Regions from separate parts of the Stenotrophomonas sp. STEN029 genome, predicted to be linked through region 2. Evidence: predicted binding sites of a transcription regulator. Region 2 holds the regulator's gene; each other region holds the start of a gene.
The links. The regulator FliA, encoded in region 2, starts transcription of late flagellar genes. The targets are predictions, from matches to a motif close to TAAAGTTTNNCNNNCNNNGGCCGATAA.
Positions count from the first base shown of each region.

Region 1: a site for FliA is predicted at 2,054-2,080, ahead of ACVOLI_RS15290 (GGDEF domain-containing protein). Genes of this name have one in related genera too.
Region 3: a site for FliA is predicted at 1,768-1,794, ahead of ACVOLI_RS18950 (methyl-accepting chemotaxis protein). Genes of this name have one in related genera too.
Region 4: a site for FliA is predicted at 1,821-1,847, ahead of ACVOLI_RS18105 (methyl-accepting chemotaxis protein). Genes of this name have one in related genera too.

Region 1 is NZ_JBRREC010000074.1:12,323-16,929, reverse strand. It holds gene ACVOLI_RS15305 (hypothetical protein) at 15-437, shown strand; gene ACVOLI_RS15300 (SDR family NAD(P)-dependent oxidoreductase) at 516-1,280, shown strand; gene ACVOLI_RS15295 (NAD-dependent epimerase/dehydratase family protein) at 1,395-2,027, opposite strand; gene ACVOLI_RS15290 (GGDEF domain-containing protein) at 2,146-3,687, shown strand; gene ACVOLI_RS15285 (RNA polymerase sigma factor) at 3,743-4,279, shown strand; gene ACVOLI_RS15280 (hypothetical protein) at 4,284-4,607, shown strand, end outside.
Region 2 is NZ_JBRREC010000054.1:5,329-9,935, reverse strand. It holds gene ACVOLI_RS12640 (AAA family ATPase) at 1-1,530, shown strand, start outside; gene ACVOLI_RS12635 (MinD/ParA family ATP-binding protein) at 1,517-2,401, shown strand; gene ACVOLI_RS12630 (RNA polymerase sigma factor FliA) at 2,398-3,147, shown strand; gene cheY (chemotaxis response regulator CheY) at 3,161-3,553, shown strand; gene ACVOLI_RS12620 (protein phosphatase CheZ) at 3,553-4,173, shown strand; gene ACVOLI_RS12615 (chemotaxis protein CheA) at 4,177-4,607, shown strand, end outside.
Region 3 is NZ_JBRREC010000120.1:5,813-10,419, reverse strand. It holds gene ACVOLI_RS18955 (chemotaxis protein CheA) at 1-1,637, shown strand, start outside; gene ACVOLI_RS18950 (methyl-accepting chemotaxis protein) at 1,923-4,175, shown strand; gene ACVOLI_RS18945 (methyl-accepting chemotaxis protein) at 4,309-4,607, shown strand, end outside.
Region 4 is NZ_JBRREC010000105.1:11,345-15,951, forward strand. It holds gene ACVOLI_RS18105 (methyl-accepting chemotaxis protein) at 1-1,769, opposite strand, end outside; gene ACVOLI_RS18110 (methyl-accepting chemotaxis protein) at 2,122-4,494, opposite strand.

The sequences.
Region 1 (4,607 bases), on a different contig from region 2:
AAGGAGTGAACAGCATGGGTTTGATTACCGGAATGATCGTGGGCGGACTGGGCGGCTTGGCTGCCGTCAACATTCTTGCGCTGATGGCGAAGAACAGCGGCAGGCCGCACGACCTCACCACCTTCAGCTCCGACGAGAACGTGCTGGCCAAGGTCGACGCCTGGGCAAGCGAGCATGGCTATCGCCTGGTCCGAGACATCGATGGCACCCGCGTCTATCGCAAGGGCAACAACATCCTGACCTCACCGATGTACATGGAAGTCACCCAGGACGGCAACAAGTACAGCGTAAAGAGCTATACCCAGATCAACGGCTTCATCCTCCGCGGTGACATGGCACTTACTGGCGACACATTCATTGCCAAGCTACCGCGCTCGATGGCCAAGAAGGCACAGAACACCTTGTTCGCGACCTTGAACGTGCCCGGCCTGCCGTGATCGTGGAACACCGCGTTCTCTGCCCGAAAGCCACAACCCAGCGATAATGCACGGTCTCCGCCCACCGGAACCGCAGCAATGAATTCCCCCGTTTCCCTGCAGAACGCATGTGTCCTGGTTGCCGGTGGCAGCCGGAGCATAGGCTTGGCCATTGCCCGGGCTTTTGCCCGCGAAGGCGCTAACGTGAGCATCTGCGCGCGTGGTGCCGCAGCACTGCAGCAAGCTGCCGAACAGCTGCTGGGCGACAGTGCAGCTGCCGCGCACACGCAGCAATGTGACCTCGCCGATCCGGCGCAGATCCAACACTGGATCGATGCCGCTGCGGCCGCATTGGGTGGCGTCGATATCCTCATCAACAACGCCTCCGGCTATGGCAACGGCAATGACGATGCCAGCTGGCAGGCCGGCTTCGATATCGACCTGATGGCTGCGGTGCGCGCCAACCGCAGTGCCCTGCCGTATCTGCGCCTGAGCACGATGCCCGCCATCCTCAATATCAGCTCGATCAATGCCTCGGTGCCGACGCCGCGCGCAGCGGCCTACTCCGCTGCCAAGGCGGCATTGAACTACTACACCACCAGCCTGGCTACCGAACTGGCGCGCGAGCGCATCCGGGTCAACGCACTGGCACCGGGCTCGATCGAATTCCCCGGCGGATTGTGGGAGCAACGCCGCAGCAACGCACCCGAGCTGTACGAGCAGATCCGCAACAAGATCCCGTTTGGCGGCTTCGGCAATGTCGAAGATGTGGCCAATACCGCCGTGTTCCTGTGCTCGCCAGCAGCACGCTGGATCACCGGCCAGGTGCTGGCAGTGGATGGCGGGCAATCGCTGCCGGCTTAACAACGTTGTGGGAGCGGCTGTTTGTAGGAGCGGCGTCAGCCGCGAAGCCGTTGCACTCACAGATCGCCAGCGTCGCGGCTCACGCCGCTCCTACAACAACGCCGCTCAAACGATTCACACCAACTCGGCCGACCCAACCACCCGCACGCCCGGCTGCGGACCCAATACCGCCTGCACCAGCGCATCGGCAATCCGCGCAGCAGGATTGATCCGCCATGCCCGCGGCAGCACAGGCGCCAGCGCCCCCAGCACCACGCTGGCCAGATGCTCGCCGGCTCGCCGTTCAGCACGCTCGCCGCCAATCAGGCCCGGGCGCACCAAGGTCAATGAAGCAAACCCCAGCGCGCGCAGGTCCTGCTCCAGCTCGCCCTTGACCCGGCTATAGAACACCAGCGAACGCGGATTGGCACCGGCCGCCGAATTCAGCGCAAACACCTCGCAGCCGTTGGCCCGTACCGCCTGCGCGATCGCCAAGGGATAGCCATGGTCGATCTGCCGGAAGGCCTCACGCGAACCGGCCTGCTTCATCGTCGAGCCCAGTGCACAGATCACCGCATCCACCTGCCAGCCCTGCGCCACCGCCGCCAACCCAGCGAAATCCAGCACCGGATTGAGCAGCCTGGGGTCGGTGCGCGCCAGCGCGCGCCGGGTCGGCGCCACCACGCCACTGCAGCGTGGGTCGGACAGCAGGCGCTGCAGTACCTGCCCCCCGACCAGACCGGTCGCGCCAGCCAGCAATACCCGCATGATGTGCTCCTGTGATCGGCTGCCATTCAAGCCGGCTGCTACCTTGCCGATAATGGGGCTTGGACACCACCTCCGGCTGCGCACAGGCGCCGCCGCAACCCGCCCGGACCCCTGCGCAATGGCCGACAGCCCCGACGACTCCTCCGCTTCCCGCAGCAGCGGGCTGGGCCGCATCCTGTCCCGGCGCACCGCGCCACAGGCAGCTGCGGCGGTCGAGGTCGTAGCCAACGGGGGCGGCGGCATGGCGATGCTGCAGCGCCTTTTCATTGGCGCCAACGCACCGGAACCGGTGTTGGCGTCCTTCGCCCAGGGCATGTGCACCCTGCCCGGTGAACTCGGCGACATGGGCCAGCGCCTGCACAGCGCACACGCCGAACAGGATTGGGAGCGCTACGGCCGCCTGCTGCGGCAGTTGATCGACAAGTACATCCGCACCGTCGAACTGGAAGCCTCCCAAACCAGCAACAGCCAGGCCGAACAGCTGCGCGACATGCTGCGCGACACCCTCGGCGCCGTGCTGGCCAGCCTAATGCAGCAGTCGCCCGAGCTCGAACAGCAGGCCCAGCGCATGGGCGAGGAACTGCGCACCTGGCGCAGCGGCCAACCCTTGCAGCCGGTGGCCATCCATCTGCGCGAGCTTTGCCACCAGGTTGGCGTGCGCAGCAGCAGCCTGCAGGAACAGCGCGACCTGCTGCTCAACCTGTTCGACATGCTGCTGGAGAACATCTCCGAACTGCTCGATGGCGACAGCTGGCTGCAGGGCCAGATCCGCTCGATCCGGCAACTGCTGGCCGGGCCACTGGACGCCAACTCGCTGGAGCAGACCCGCAACGACCTGCGCGAAGTGATCTACCGGCAAGGGCTGCTGCGCGAAGGCATCGATCAATCCAAGCAGGCGATGAAGGACCTGATGGTGGACTTCGTGACGCAGGTGGACGGGATGGTCACCGAGACCGGCGAATTCCACGATCGCATCGCCAGCTATTCCATTGCCGTACGCCAGACCCGCAGCATCTCCGACCTGACCCAGCTACTGCAGGACGTGCTGCAGGACACCGCCCGGGTACAGGCACAGGCCGCACGCGCGCGCGACCATCTGGCCAATGCCCGCGCCGAAGCCAAGGCCGCCGAGCAGCGCGTGCAGCAGCTGGAACGCGAGCTTGAGGAAGCTGGCAGCCAGCTGCGCACCGACCCGCTGACCGGCGCCCTCAACCGCCGCGGCCTGGAGCAGCAACTGGGCGAGCTGCTTGCCGACCACAGCACGCCGCTTAGCCTGGCCATGATCGACCTGGACCACTTCGGCCAGACCAATGCCCAGCACGGCCACGCCGGCGGCGACCAGGCCCTGCGTCATCTGGTGGCCGTGACCCAGCAGCGCCTGCGCGGCCGCGACTGCATCGCCCGCCTCGGCGGCGACGAATTCGTACTGGTGCTGCCCGGCCTCAACCGCGCTGCAGCGTTGGAGACCCTGCAGCAGCTGCAGCAGCAGCTGGCGCAGCGCCCATTCCTGCATGAAGAACAGCGTGTGCAGGTGCGTTTCAGCGCTGGTGTCGCCCAGGCCCAGCCCGGCGAAGCCTTGCAGGGCCTTCTGCAGCGCGCCGATCAGGCTTTGTATGCGGCCAAGCGCGTAGGCCGCAACCAGGTTCTGCCTGCCGCCTGAGCGGCAATCTGCTCACAGCTGTGATATTTGCTGCGCTGGTGCGAATCACCCGGGCATGGACATCACCGCGACCACCCCCATCGCCGAGCTGCAACAGCGCTTTGCCCAGTTGCTGGCCCAGCACCAGGGCATCGTGCTCAAGGTCGCGCGTGGCTATTGCGCGCAGCGCGACGACCGCAGCGACCTGATCCAGGAAATCAGCACCCAGGCCTGGCGCGCCTTCCCTGCCTTTGATCCGCAACGGGCGCAGTTCAGCACCTGGCTGTACCGCATCGCCTTGAACACCGCCATCTCACAGCTGCGCAGCCGCGAGCTGCGCCGGCAATATCACAGCGACGTGGCACTGGAAGATGACCTGGCCAGCATCGCCGACAACGCCGAGGACAACGCCAGCCTGGCCCAGCTCAACCAGCTGATACACCGCTTGCCGGCACTGGATCGCGCCTTGCTGTTGCTGCATCTGGACGACTGCAGCCACCGCGAAATCGGCGAGGTGCTGGGCATCAGCGCCAGCAACGCCGCCACCCGCCTGCACCGGCTGCGCCAGCAACTGCGCAGCCAGTTCGCTCCCACCGACACCACGCGAGGCTGACCTCATGGAACTCGACGAACTCAAGGCCGCCTGGGCACAGCAGGCGCAACGTATCGACCAGCTGGAAGTGCTGGCCCTGCAGGCATGGCAGCAGCCGCGCCAGGCCGGCGTGCGGCGCCGGCTGCGCTGGTTCAGTGGCCTGCAGCTGGCTTGGCTACTGGTGTGGATCGTAGTCACCGTGCTGGCGGCCAGCTTCTGGGTGGAGCACCGTCAGGTGCCACAACTGCTGCTGACCGGACTGGCCCTGCATATCTACGGCATCGCCGCGATCTGGGTATCGGTGACCCGCGCCTTGTTGGCGCTGCACGCGGATGCGGCGGAGGCACCG
Region 2 (4,607 bases):
GCCACTACCTCGGCCGTCGCCGCCCTGGCACGTTCGGCGGTTGGCGCCACCGGTCGCTCCATCGACAACAGCATCGAGCTGGCACCGGGCAGCCGCTTCGCCGGCCTGCTCAAGTCGGCCGAGGTTGAACCAGTCGCTCCCCGCGCGCCAGCCCCGCAGACCTTGTTTGCCACCCAGCCGGCCAGCGCCGACGAACTGCCGATCGTGCCTGCGTTCCGTCCGGCCGGCAGCGCCGCTGCGGTCGCGCCGCTGGCGGCCGTACCCGCTGTCACCCAGCAGGCCAGCTTCGCCGACGCCATCGCTGCCGTCACCATCGAGCCACCTGCTCCGATCGAGCGCGCACGCTTTGTCATCGATCCGCCGGAGCCGGAGCTGGCCCTGCTGCAACCGGCCGCCGCCGTGGCAATCCCTGCAATTCATGCTGCGCCGGTCCTGGCCGTCGCCGCGATGGCACCTGCAATCGAGCAGGTCGCGCCGATCGCTACACCGATCGCTGCGTCTGCAGCCCCGCAACCGGCTGAAGTCCCGGTCGCCGTCGCCATCGAAACCGCCGCACCGGCAGCGGTCGCCAGCATCGCCCCGGTCAACCCGATCACCACCAGCCCGGTGATCATCGCCCGCGACGACGAACAGCTCAGCCAACTGCGCCAGGAAGTGGCCGGCATGCGCCACCTGATCGAGCGCGAGATGAACCGCTTCACCGATGAGCGCCTGCGCGGCAGCGCGGTGCGCGCCAATGCGCTGGACCTGATGGACGAATACGGTTTCGACGCCGGCCTGGCCCGCGACGTCGCCACCCAGATCCCGGCCGACATCGACCCCAGCCGCGCCCGCGGGCTGATGCTGGGGCTGATCTCCAAGAAGCTGCCGATCGCCCCGGTCGACCCGATGGAAACCGGCGGCGTGATCGCCCTGGTCGGCCCCACCGGTGCCGGCAAGACCACCACCATCGCCAAGCTGGCCTCGCGTTTCGCCGAAGCCCATGCCGCCCGCGACGTGGCCCTGGTCACCACCGATACCCAGCGCATCGGCGCCCGCGAGCAGCTGTACGGCTTCGGCCGCCAGCTCGGCATCGCCGTGCACGAGGCCAATAGCGGCACCGACCTCAACCAGCTGCTGCAGAAGCTGGCCGACTACAAACTGGTGCTGATCGATACCGCCGGCCTGGGCCAGCGCGACCGCGCCCTCACCGCCCAGCTGCAGTGGCTGCGCGCCGCCGGCCAGATCCGCACCCTGCTGGTGCTGCCGGCCAATACCGCCTTCCAGGACATGGACGAAGTGGTGCGCCGCTTCAGCGCCGCCAACCCGCAGGGCGTGGTGCTGACCAAGCTGGACGAGACCGGCCGCTTCGGTTCTGCCCTGTCGGTGGCGGCCGATCACCGCCTGCCGATCACCTGGGTGACCGACGGCCAGGACGTCCCGGAAGACCTTTATCGGGCCTCTGCCGCAAATCTTGTACTCCGCCTTGAAGATTTGCGCCGCGCGGCCGATATGCCCTGCAACACGGAGTTGAACAATGCAGTCGCGTGAGTACGCCAAGCTGACCAACACCTTCCCGCTGTCGGCAACCCGGCACGAACCCGCCGGCCCGGTACGCACCATCGCGGTCACTGGCGGCAAGGGTGGTGTAGGTAAAACCAATGTCTCGGCCAATCTGGCCGTGGCACTGGCAGGCATGGGCAAACGTACCCTGCTGCTCGACGCCGACCTGGGCCTGGCCAACATCGACGTGGTGCTGGGCCTGCAGCCCAAGCACACCCTGGCCGACCTGGTCGCCGGACGCGCCACGCTGGAAGAAGTCATCATCGAAGGCCCGAACGGCGTGCTGGTCGTGCCCGCCGCCTCGGGCCGCCGGCACATGGCCGAGCTGCAGCCGGCCGAACACGTTGGCCTGGTCAATGTGTTCTCCGAGCTGGAGCGCGAGCTCGATGTGATGATCATCGACACCGCCGCCGGCATCACCGATAGCGTACTGACCTTCTGCCAGGCCGCCCAGGACACCGTGGTGGTGGTCTGCGACGAGCCGGCCTCGATCACCGATGCCTACGCGCTGATCAAGGTGCTCTCGCGCGAGCGCGGCGTGGACCGCATCCAGGTCGTCGCCAACATGGTGCGCGACCCGAATGAAGGCCGCGCCCTGTACGAAAAGCTGGTTCGGGTCTGCGAGAAGTTCCTGATCGATGTCTCCCTGAACTACCTGGGCTGCGTGCCGCAGGACGACTGGCTGCGCCTGTCGGTGCAGCGCCAGCAGCCGGTGGTCAAGCTCTATCCTTCCGCGCCAGCCTCGCTGGCCATCAACGAAATCGCCCGTCGCACCGCGCGCTGGCAAGCCCCAACCGCCCCGCGCGGCGGCGTTGAGTTCTTCCTGGAACGCATCATCCAGCAGAAGGTGAAGGCATGAACAATGCAGCCGCCCAATACCGTGAAGTCCAGCGCAACGCGGCCAATGACTGCATTGCCCGCCACGCCGACCTGGTACGCCGCATCGCCCACCACCTGGCCGCGCGCCTGCCCGCCAGCGTCGAGGTCGATGACCTGATCCAGGCCGGCATGATGGGCCTGATCGAGGCCTCGCGCAGCTATGACGCCGAACAGGGCGCTTCGTTTGAAACCTACGCATCGATCCGTATCCGCGGCTCGATGATCGACGAGATCCGCCGTGGCGACTGGGTGCCGCGCTCGGTGCACCGCCGCGCCCGCGATGCCGCTGCCACCATCCGCCGGCTTGAGCAGAGCAGCGGCCGTGCGGCCAGCGCCAGTGAAGTGGCCGAAGCGATGGAGCTGCCGCTGCCCGAATACATGCGACTGGTCGAAGACGCCTCGCGTGGCCAGGTCTTGAGCCTGGAGTCGCGGATCGAAGACCAGGGCGAGCTGGACACCCCCAGCACCGGCGGCCCCAACCCGCAACAGGTCTTGGAGCGCAGCCAGTTCGGCGCCGAGCTCGGCAAGGCCATCGGCCAGTTGCCCGAGCGCGAGCAGCTGGTGCTGTCGCTGTACTACGAGCAGGAATTGAACCTGAAGGAAATCGGCGCGGTATTGGGCGTGAGCGAATCCCGCGTCTGTCAGATCCACGGCCAGGCCACGCTGCGCCTGCGTAGCCGACTGAAGATTTTCGAGGCGGCCGACGCCGGGCTCGAAGAACCATGAAGAGGAAAGTCTTTTGAACAAGAACATGCGCATCCTGATCGTTGACGACTTCTCGACGATGCGCCGCATCGTCAAGAACCTGCTCGGCGATCTGGGCTTCACCAATACCGCCGAAGCCGAGGACGGGCATGCCGCGCTGTCGATGCTGCAGACGCAGTCGTTCGATTTCGTCGTCACCGACTGGAACATGCCGGTGATGACCGGCATCGAGCTGCTCAAGGCCATCCGCAACGATGCCAAGCTCAAGACCCTGCCGGTACTGATGGTTACCGCCGAGGCCAAGCGCGAGCAGATCATCGAGGCCGCACAGAGCGGCGTGAACGGCTACATCATCAAGCCGTTCACCGCGCAGACCCTGGAAGAGAAGCTCGGCAAGATCTTCGAACGCCTGGCAGCGAGCGCCTGATGAACCAGCCCGGGGAAGCATTGAGCGACAAATCGGCCCTGGTGCAGCGCCTGCAGGACGCACTGGCAGCATTGGAAAGTGGCGACGAGGCTGGCTGGCGTCGGGAAATCGACGCGCTCGCCGCCCTGCGCACGCAGCCGATGATGTCCGGCCTGGGCAGGCTTGCACGCGAATTGGGCCAGGCGCTGGGCGAACTGCCCAGCGTGCCCAGCGAAGCCGGTGAGCTGGACGACGCCTGCGCGCGCCTGGACCACGTGGTGCAGATGACCGAGCAGGCCACCCACCGCACGCTGGATCTGGCCGAAGAATGCCGCGCGCTGACCGAGCGCCTGCGTGCGGACGGGCTGAATGCCGAACAGGGCGAAATCCTCGAGCGCATCCGCCACAACCTCACCGAAGTAGCGCTGACCCAGAGCTACCAGGACCTGACCGGGCAGATCATCCGCCGCGTGGTCGGCATCGTCCGACGCGTGCATGAAGGTTTTGGCGCGCTCGGCCTGCCGCCGCCGGAAGAAGAAGCGCGCAACCAGGGCCTGGCTGGCCCGGCCGTCAATGGCCTGGACCGCCACGCCGTGTCGCAGGTGGACGCAGACGACCTGCTCTCGGACCTGGGGCTGTAACGCATGAGTGCTTTTGCCGACGACATCGCCGCCGACTTCATCATCGAAGCGCAGGAGATCCTGGATCGCCTCGGCGAGCAGCTGGTGACGCTGGAACAGGCACCGCACGACAGCGACCAGCTCAACGCCGTGTTCCGTGGCTTTCATACGCTGAAAGGGGGCGCCGGTTTTCTGGCGATCCATCCGATGGTGGAGCTGTGCCACGCCGCCGAAGAAACCCTGGGCATGGCACGGGCCGGCAAAGCCGAACTGCTGGCGCATCACTTCGACGCCGCCCAGCAATCGCTGGATTGGCTGCAGGCCATGCTCGACGCAGTCTCCTCGGGCACCGAACCGGAGCACGCACCTGCTGCGCTGATCGCACAGTTCGATGTTGGCGCCGCCCCCGTGGTCGCAGTCGTGCAAGCGGTCGCTGCGCCTGCGGGTGACAGCGA
Region 3 (4,607 bases), on a different contig from region 2:
AGGCCGCCGATCCCGCCGCCGTCAAGGCGGTTACCGATCGTCTGCAGGCCGTACTGTCCGGCACGGCACCGGTTGCCGTGGCTGCAGTGAAACAGGAAGAAACCCCGGACGCCTGGCAGATTGGCTTCGCCCCGGCGCCGTCGCTGTTCATGAGCGGCAATGATCCGCTGCGCATCATCCGCGAGCTGGAAACCCTGGGTTCCCTGCACGTGGAACCGCGCATGGCGCGCCTGCCCAGCTTCGATCAGCTCGATCCGCTGGAAGCCTACCTGGCCTGGGACCTGGGCCTGGTCGGCAAGGTGCCGCGCAGCCGCATCGAAGACACCTTCGCCTGGGTGGTCGATGACTGCGAGCTGGATATCCGTCCGGCTGCACCGCCCAGCCTTGCAGTTGAAGCCCCGGTCGCTGCGGTCGCCAACATCGCCGAGGCTGCCGTCAAGGCACCTGCCAGCGGCCAGCAGCACGAAGCCGAAAGCTCGATCCGGGTCAGCGTCGACAAGGTCGATGCGCTGATCAACCTGGTCGGTGAACTGGTCATCACCCAGGCCATGCTCAAGCAGGTTTCCGGCGGACTGGACCCGGCCCACGCCGAGCAGCTGCTGGCTGGCCTGGATCTGCTCGAACGCAATACCCGCGACCTGCAGGAAGCCGTCATCGGCGTGCGCATGCTGCCAGTGGATGCAGTATTCCGTCGCTTCCCGCGGCTGGTCCGCGACCTCTCCAGCCGCCTCGGCAAGCAGGTCCGCCTGCGCACCATCGGTGAAGGCACCGAGCTGGACAAGGGCCTGATCGAAAAGATCGCCGATCCCTTGGTGCATCTGGTCCGCAACTCCATCGACCACGGCCTGGAAATGCCCGACGTGCGCCGGGAGTCTGGCAAGGACGAAACCGGCACGATTACCCTGGCGGCATCGCATCAGGGCGGCCACATCGTCATTGAAGTCAGCGACGACGGCCGCGGCCTGAACCGCGACAAGATCCTCGCCAAGGCGCTGGAACGCGGCTTGAGCGTGCCCGACAACCCCACCGATGCACAGGTCTGGGATCTGATCTTCCAGCCCGGCTTCTCCACCGCCGATGCGGTCACCGACCTGTCCGGTCGTGGTGTTGGCATGGACGTGGTCCGCCGCAACATCCAGGCATTGGGCGGCGAAGTACAGCTGGAAAGCCGCACCGGTGCCGGCACCCGCGTACTGATCAGGCTGCCGCTGACGCTGGCCATCCTCGATGGCATGACCGTATCGGTTGCCGGCGAAACCCTGATCCTGCCGCTGGCCTACGTGCTGGAAGCACTGCAGCCGCAGCCAGACGATATCCGCACCATGGCTGGCGAGGGGCGCGTTCTGCGCGTCCGCGGCGAATACCTGCCGATCCTGTCGCTGGGCCAGTACTACGGCTATCCCGACAATCCACAAGCCGAACCGCTGGTCGTCGTGGTGGAAGGTGACGGCCAGAAGATCGCGCTGGAAGTGGATGAGCTGATCGGCCAGCAACAGGTCGTCGTCAAGAACATCGAGAACAATTACCGGCGTATCAGCGGCGTCTCCGGCGCCACCATCCTCGGCGATGGCCGGGTTGCGCTGATCGTCGATATCGGCGGCCTTGTGCGCTCGCTGCGTACCCAGCAAGCCGCCTGATCACGTCGTAGCACGCAACTGACGCCGCTCGCCCGACATCTGGGCGGGCGGCGTTGTGTCGTGCGTCCGCCGCGCCTGGATACGGCGGCGCACGCCTTTTGGCTGGCTGAATCACAGCCACGGAGTGTCTTCAAGAAGCTCCGAAAGTTGCCGATACCGCATCGCAATGCAATCAGGTTTGTCAACCAACCTGGGCCTCCGTCGCGGCCTGCACAACGCACGACATTCCACAGGAGCGCCGGACCTGTGGATCGCCCCCTATGCCCGCCTACGGAGATGTCTGCAATGAAGTGGTTCCAGAATCTGTCGATCACGCGAAAGCTGGTGCTTGCGTTCTGCAGCACCAGCCTGCTCACCCTGCTGCTTGCGCTGTTCGCGCTGTGGCGGATGAACGTGGCCGACACCCAGATACAGCAGGTCAACAACAACTGGATGCCGGCCGTCCAGCAGCTTGGCGAAATGCGCGCCCAGCTCGGTGAGTACCGCACCTTCGAGCAGGCCCAGCTCAACTACCAGGGCAACCCGGAACAGCTGGCCGACTACGACAAGCGCATGGCTGACAGCCGCAAGCTGATTGAAGCTGCCGAGAAAGCCTACGACGACATCGAGGCCGATTACAGCGCCAGCGAGCTGGCCATGTACGAAAACATGAAGCAGCAGCGCGCTGGCTACTTCGAAGCACACGACCGTATTGCCGCCGCGATCGCCGCCGACGACTTCGTCACCGCCAACGCCATCTCCAGTGGCGATTCTCGCAAGCTGCGCCGCGCCCTGTTCGACCAGCTCAAGCAGATGTCGCAGTACAACCAGGAGCAGCTGACCAAGCAGACCGCCGAATCTCGCCAGGCACATCAGCGCTCGCTGATCGCCATCGTGATCGGTCTCGGTCTGGCCTTGCTGCTGGCCGCCGCACTGGGCTGGGCGATCATCCGCGCGATCATGCTGCCGCTGGCAGAGGCCGTACGCGTAGCCGACGATGTCGCTGCAGGCAAGCTGGACCGTCGTATCGATGCCTCGCGCCGCGACGAAGTCGGCATGCTGCTGCAGTCCATGCAGCGCATGCAGGCACAGCTGCAATCGGTGATCGGCGCACAGCGTGAGATGGCGCGCCAGCACGATACCGGCATGATCAGCTACCGCATGGATGAGACTGCATTCCCGGGCGACTATGGCGTGATGGTCAAGGAGAGCAACGCACTGGTCGCTTCACACATCCAGATGCTGCTGTCGGCACTGGAAGTCATCAAGCGCTATGCCAACGGCGATCTGTCGGTCGACATCGAACGCCTGCCCGGCGAGAAGGCCGTCATCACCGAGACCGTGGATGCGGTCAAGGCCAGCCTGTCGGCGATCAACAGCGAGATCAAGCGTCTGGCCGGTGCCGCCGCACAGGGTGATTTCTCCGTGCGCGGCGATGCAAATGCCTACCAGCACGATTTCCGCGACATGGTCAGCAGCCTCAACCAGTTGATGGAAACCACCGACGGCAACCTGTCCGAGCTCTCGCAGCTGCTGCAGGCCATCGCCCGTGGCGATCTGACCGCGAAGATGCAGGGCGACTTCCACGGCGTGTTCGCCAATATGCGTGACGACGCCAACGCCACGGTCAGCCAGCTGACCGACATCATCGGCCGCATCCAGCACGCGGCCTCCAGCATCAACCTGGCTGCCACCGAAATCGCCACCGGCAACAGCGACCTGTCACGCCGTACCGAGCAGCAGGCTGCCAACCTGGAAGAAACCGCCGCCTCGATGGAGGAACTGACCTCCACCGTGCGCCAGAACGCCGAGCATGCCCGCCAGGCCAACCAGCTCGCCATCGGCGCACATGGCGTCGCCAGCCAGGGCGGCAACGTTGTCGGCCAGGTCGTCACCACGATGAGCGCGATTGAAGCCTCGTCGAAGAAGATCGCCGACATCATCAGCGTCATCGATGGCATCGCTTTCCAGACCAATATCCTGGCGCTGAACGCTGCGGTGGAAGCCGCCCGTGCCGGTGAGCAGGGCCGTGGCTTCGCCGTGGTCGCCTCGGAAGTCCGCACCCTCGCACAGCGCTCGGCGGCTGCCGCCAAGGAGATCAAGGGCCTGATCGACGACTCCGTCGGCAAGGTCGGCGAAGGCTCGGTACTGGTGCAGCAGGCCGGTGCCACGATGGACGAAATCGTCACCTCGGTGCAGCGCGTCACGGACATCATGGCTGAGATTTCAGCTGCGTCGCAGGAGCAGAGCGCCGGCATCGACCAGGTCAACCAGACCGTCATGCAGATGGACGAAACCACCCAGCAGAATGCCGCGCTGGTGGAAGAAGCCACCGCCGCCGCACGTTCGATGGAAGACCAGGCCAACCACCTGAGTGAGGCGGTTGCGGTGTTCCGTACCGACGCCGTGCAGGCAGTTGTCGCACAGCCGCAGCAGGCCAAGACTGCGTTTGCTCCCGCTGCCCCGGCACCGGCACGTCGCCTGCGCGCGGTGGCTCCGGCACAACGTGGCAATGCGGCAGTGCGCGTCGACAACGACGGCGACTGGCAGGAATTCTGATCGCCAGCTACACATGTATGAACGACGCCCCTGAATAGGGGCGTCGTCATTTCAGTGCAAGAAAACGCTCCAGCTCCGCCTGCAGATGCCGATGTACTGACAAACCCCCTACCTATCAGGCCAGCAGTAACCCATGTCTTTGCCCACTAATTTCCTCACCCGCAGTATTGCAATGCGCTTGATGCTGGGAACGGCATTGGTCGCGACCTTCGCATTCGGCCTCACCGCGTTGTTCATCTACCTGCGCAGCAGCGATGCCCTGCTGTCAGCCTCGCGGGTCAGTCTCGAGAACATCGCCCAGCTCGAGGCCCAGCGCATCTCCACCGAGCTTGGCCACGGTTTTGAGGCCAACGACACCTTGTCGCGCAGCTTCATTGCATTGCGCCAGCAAGGCGGTTTCAGCCGCTTGAGCGCCGCACAGGTGCTGCACTC
Region 4 (4,607 bases), on a different contig from region 2:
GTACGGACTTCGGCGGCAACCACGGCGAAGCCGCGGCCCTGCTCACCGGCGCGGGCAGCTTCCACCGCGGCGTTCAGCGCCAGGATATTGGTCTGGAAGGCGATGCCGTCGATCACGCTGATGATGTCGGCGATGCGACGTGAGGATTGCTGGATCTGACCCATGGTGGTGACCACTTCTTCCACCACCAGCCCGCCGCGTGAGGCTACCCCGGCTGCACCGATCGCCAGCTGGTTTGCCTGGCGTGCGGATTCCGCATTCTGGCGGACGGTGGAGGTCAGTTCCTCCATCGAAGCCGCGGTTTCCTCGAGGTTGGCGGCTTGCATTTCGGTGCGGCGCGAGAGATCGGCATTGCCGGTGGCAATCTCGCTGGCGGCCAGATTGATGCTGTCGGCAGACTGCTGGATCCCGGAAACGATGCCGGCCAGCTGGGAGACGGTGCTGTTTGCGTCTTCACGCATGCTGGCGAAGACGCCCTGAGCGTCGCCGCTGAGTTTGACGGTGAGGTCGCCGTCGGCAAGCGCCTGCAGCAGGCGCGATACTTCGCCCAGATTGTCGTCGCTGACCTGCATCATGGTGTTCAGGGCACGCACCATGGCCTGGAAGTCGTGCTCGAAGCGGTCTTCATCGCCGCGCTGGCTGAAGTCGCCGGCAGCGGCGGCGCTGCCCAGGCGCTTGATCTCGCTGTTGATGGCAGCCAGGTTGGTCTTGATGGCGGCCATGGTTTCGGTGATGACGCGCTTGTCGCCGGGCAGCAGCGGCATGTCCTGGCTGAGGTCACCGACCGCATAACGCTGCGCCAGCGCGATCACCTGCATCTTGACGTCGATGTGGTTGCTGACCAGCACATTGGTCTCTTCAACCATGACGCCGTAATCGCCGGGGAAGCGGCTGGCGTCGATGCGGTAGCCGATCATGCCGGCGTCATGTTGGCGAGCCATCTCGGCCTGTGCGCCAATCACCGCCCGCAGCTGGTCCTGCATATGCGACATGCTGCTGAGCAATTGGCCGGTTTCGTCCTTGCTGGGGGCAGCGATGTGGTTGTCCATGCGCCCCTTGGCGATGGCGGTCGCCACGGCCGTGGCATTGCGCAGTGGCAGCACGATGCGGTTGCCGATGATCCAGCTCAAGGCCAGTACCAGCAGCACCAACACACCACCAGCCACCGTCATGATTGCGGTGAACTTCAGGGCCTGGCCCTGCAGATCGTCCATGTAGACGCCGCTGGATACCACCCAGTTCCACGGCTTGTACATGCCTGCATAAGCAAGCTTGCCAACCACGCCATCCTTGCCGGGCTTGGCCCAGGTGTAGGCGACATAGCCGCCACCCTTGCGTGCGGCTTCGACCTGGTCGTAGTAGACGCGGACGCCGTCCTCGCCGCGGAAGTCCTTCATGTCCTTGCCGACCAGGTCAGCACGGAACGGATGCATCAGCAACACGTACTTGGTGTCGTAGATGTTGAAGTAGTTGACGTCGGCGTCGGAACGCATCTTCTGCAGCGCGGCCATGGCGTACTTCTGTGCGTCAGCGAGCGGCATCGCGCCGGTTTCCGCTTCCTTGGCGTAGTGGTCGAGAACGCCGTAGCTCATTTCCACCTGGGCGCGCAGCGCGTCCTTGCGGGTTTCGTACAGATCCAGGTACTGCATGCGGGCAGCGATGACCGCCAGCGTGATCACACCGATCACGATCAAGGCCGTCAGCAGGTTCAGCTTGCGCCTGACGGAGATGTTGGAAATGTAGTTGTTCCAGAGCGAGGAGATAGTCATCGAATCCGCTGGTTACCTTGCGGTATCAGCGCTGCGTGAGGGGATAACGGTTTATCGGCCGCGAAGGGCGCGAGTTGAGTGGCCTGAAGAGGGAGGCAAGCCAAAGCAGTCGATCTGTTCACGTATGCGAAGAAACTGACCGGCTTGCGGTGTCGCGGTGTTGTAGGAGCGGCGTACGCCGCGAAGCTGGTGGTGCTTGCAGTCGTCGGCGGTGCCTCAACCGACGGTATGTCAGCTTCGCGGCTTACGCCGCTCCTACAAAAAAATCCGATGCCAGAGACTGGCATCGGATTTCGGGTGGTTCAATTGCTTGGCTTGGCTGCGTTGTCAGCACAGCCAACGATGGTATTGCTTAGAACTCCTGCCAATCCGAGTCGGCCAGTTCGGCTACTGCGGTGCGGGCAGCGGCTGCGCGACGGCGAGGTGCCGGTGCTGCTGCCTGGACGGCGGGGCGGGGTGCCGGTTCACGCGCGGAAGCCGGGCTGCTGGTGACGGCAGCGTCTTCTTCCAGCTGGAACACGGATACCACGTTGGCCAGATGTGCGGCCTGTTCTTCCATCGAGCGGGCCGACGCGGTGGCTTCTTCGACCAATGCGGCGTTCTGCTGGGTGGTTTCGTCCATCTGCACGATGGTCTGGTTGACCTGCTCGATGCCGGCCGACTGTTCCTGCGAGGCAGCGGAGATCTCAGCCATGATGTCGGTCACGCGCTGCACCGAGGCGACGATCTCGCCCATGGTGGTACCAGCCTTGCGAACCAGCGCCGAGCCATCGGCGACCTTGCCGACGGAGTCGTCGATCAGGCCCTTGATTTCCTTGGCGGCGCCGGCCGAACGCTGGGCCAGCGTGCGAACTTCGGAAGCCACCACGGCGAAGCCGCGACCCTGTTCGCCGGCACGTGCGGCTTCCACCGCAGCGTTCAAGGCCAGGATATTGGTCTGGAAGGCGATGCCGTCGATCACCGAGATGATCTCGGCAATCTTGCGCGAGGACTGTTCGATCTGGGTCATGGTGGTAACCACCTGGCTGACCACTTCACCGCCCTGCGAGGCCACCGAGGCGGCGCCGATGGCGAGCTGGTTGGCCTGGCGTGCCGATTCTGCGTTCTGGCGCACGGTGGAGGTCAGCTCCTCCATCGATGCTGCGGTTTCTTCCAGGTTGGCGGCCTGCTGCTCGGTACGACGCGACAGGTCGTTGTTACCGGCGGCAATTTCGCTGGCGGACGAGTTGATCGACACCGAGGACTGCTTGATGCGACCAACGATGCCGGTCAGCTGTTCGGCGGTGGCATTGGCGTCGTCACGCATGGTGGCGAACACGCCTTGGTACTCGCCATGCATGCGCACGGTCAGGTCGCCGCGCGAGAGCGCAGACAACAGTGCGGAGATCTGCTCCAGGCTGCTGGCATTGGCGTCCAGCAGGCTGTTGATCTGCTCGGCCAGCTGCAGGAAGAAGCCGTCCTTGTCGGCAGTGCCGATGCGGCCGCTGAGGTCGCCAGCAGCGGCGGCTTCCATGATGCGCGCCACTTCCTTCTCGACCTGGGCCTCGGTGCTGCGATCGCGCCATTCGACAACGTGGCCAACCGGTACATTGTTGTCGTCACGGATCACCGAAATGGTCTGTGCGAACTCGGCTTCACCAAAGCGCATTTCACGCTTGAATACGCCGTTCTTCTCGAGACCTTCCATCACCTTGCCGTCAACCTCGCCACGGTGCTCGAGCACGGTGACCGGCTGGCCGACCAGTGGCTTGCTGGCGTCGAAGTCGGTCAGTGCGCTGCTGAATTCCTCGTGGTGCTCGCTGAGTTTGTCGAGCAGGGCGCGGTTGGCGTAGACGATCTCGAGGTCGTTGTTGGTCAGGAACACGCCAGTGGACGAATAGTCCAGCGCGGTACGGATGCGCAGGTTCTCGCTGGCGATGATCTGGTCGCGGTCGATGCGTTCGCGCAGGTCGCGCTGCATGCGTTGCATGGCGCGCAGCAGATCGCCAACTTCGTCGGCACGCGAGACGTCGATCGAGCCATCCAGCTTGCCGCTGGCGACTTCATTGGCCACGTCCACGGCACCACGGATGGTGGCAACCAGCGAGCGGGCAAACAGCCAGATCAGTGCCAGACCGGCAGCACCACCAACCAGCACGGCAATGATGCCGACCAGGGCGGAGGTGCGATAGGTATCTTCGGCCTGCTTTGCGGCGGCCTGGGCGCGGGTATTGTCGTTCGCGGCCAGTGCCTGCAGGGCGTTATAGGCGTTGCGGTGCAGGTTGCGGGTTTCGCCAACAAAGGTGTCGATGGCGTCATCCGGCAGGTCCAATGCCAGCATTTCGGTCACGGCGTCGTACGACGCAGCCGCCTTGCCCCAGTCGGCGACAAAGGCATCAAACAGCTTCTTCTGCTCCGGGCTGTCGATCAGCTTCGGATAGGCGGCGATGGTGGTGTCGATCTGCATGCGCAGTTCGGTGGCACGTGCCTTGGCATCGGCTTTGACGTCATCGCTGGCGCGTACCAGGCTCTGGTAGGACGCGTTGCGGTACTCGCTGACCATGCCGCTCAACTCACCGGTGGTGCGAAGACTGGGCATACGGTTTTCAGCGAGGTCGGTGGTGACGTTGTTCAGCGAATGCAGGCCGCGGTAGGCGACGATGCCCTGCAACAACATGACGAACAGCACGACGCCGAAAGTAAGCATCAGCTTCGGCTTCAGTTTCAGCGAGTTGATCCACTGCATCTTGCGCGATCTCCGGGAACAGGCCCCGCCATGTCACAGGGGCGGGGTGGCGGGGGGGGGGGGGGGGGCCGGCCGCGGCGGCCCGGCGCGGGAGATCGTGTCAGGCAGTTTCT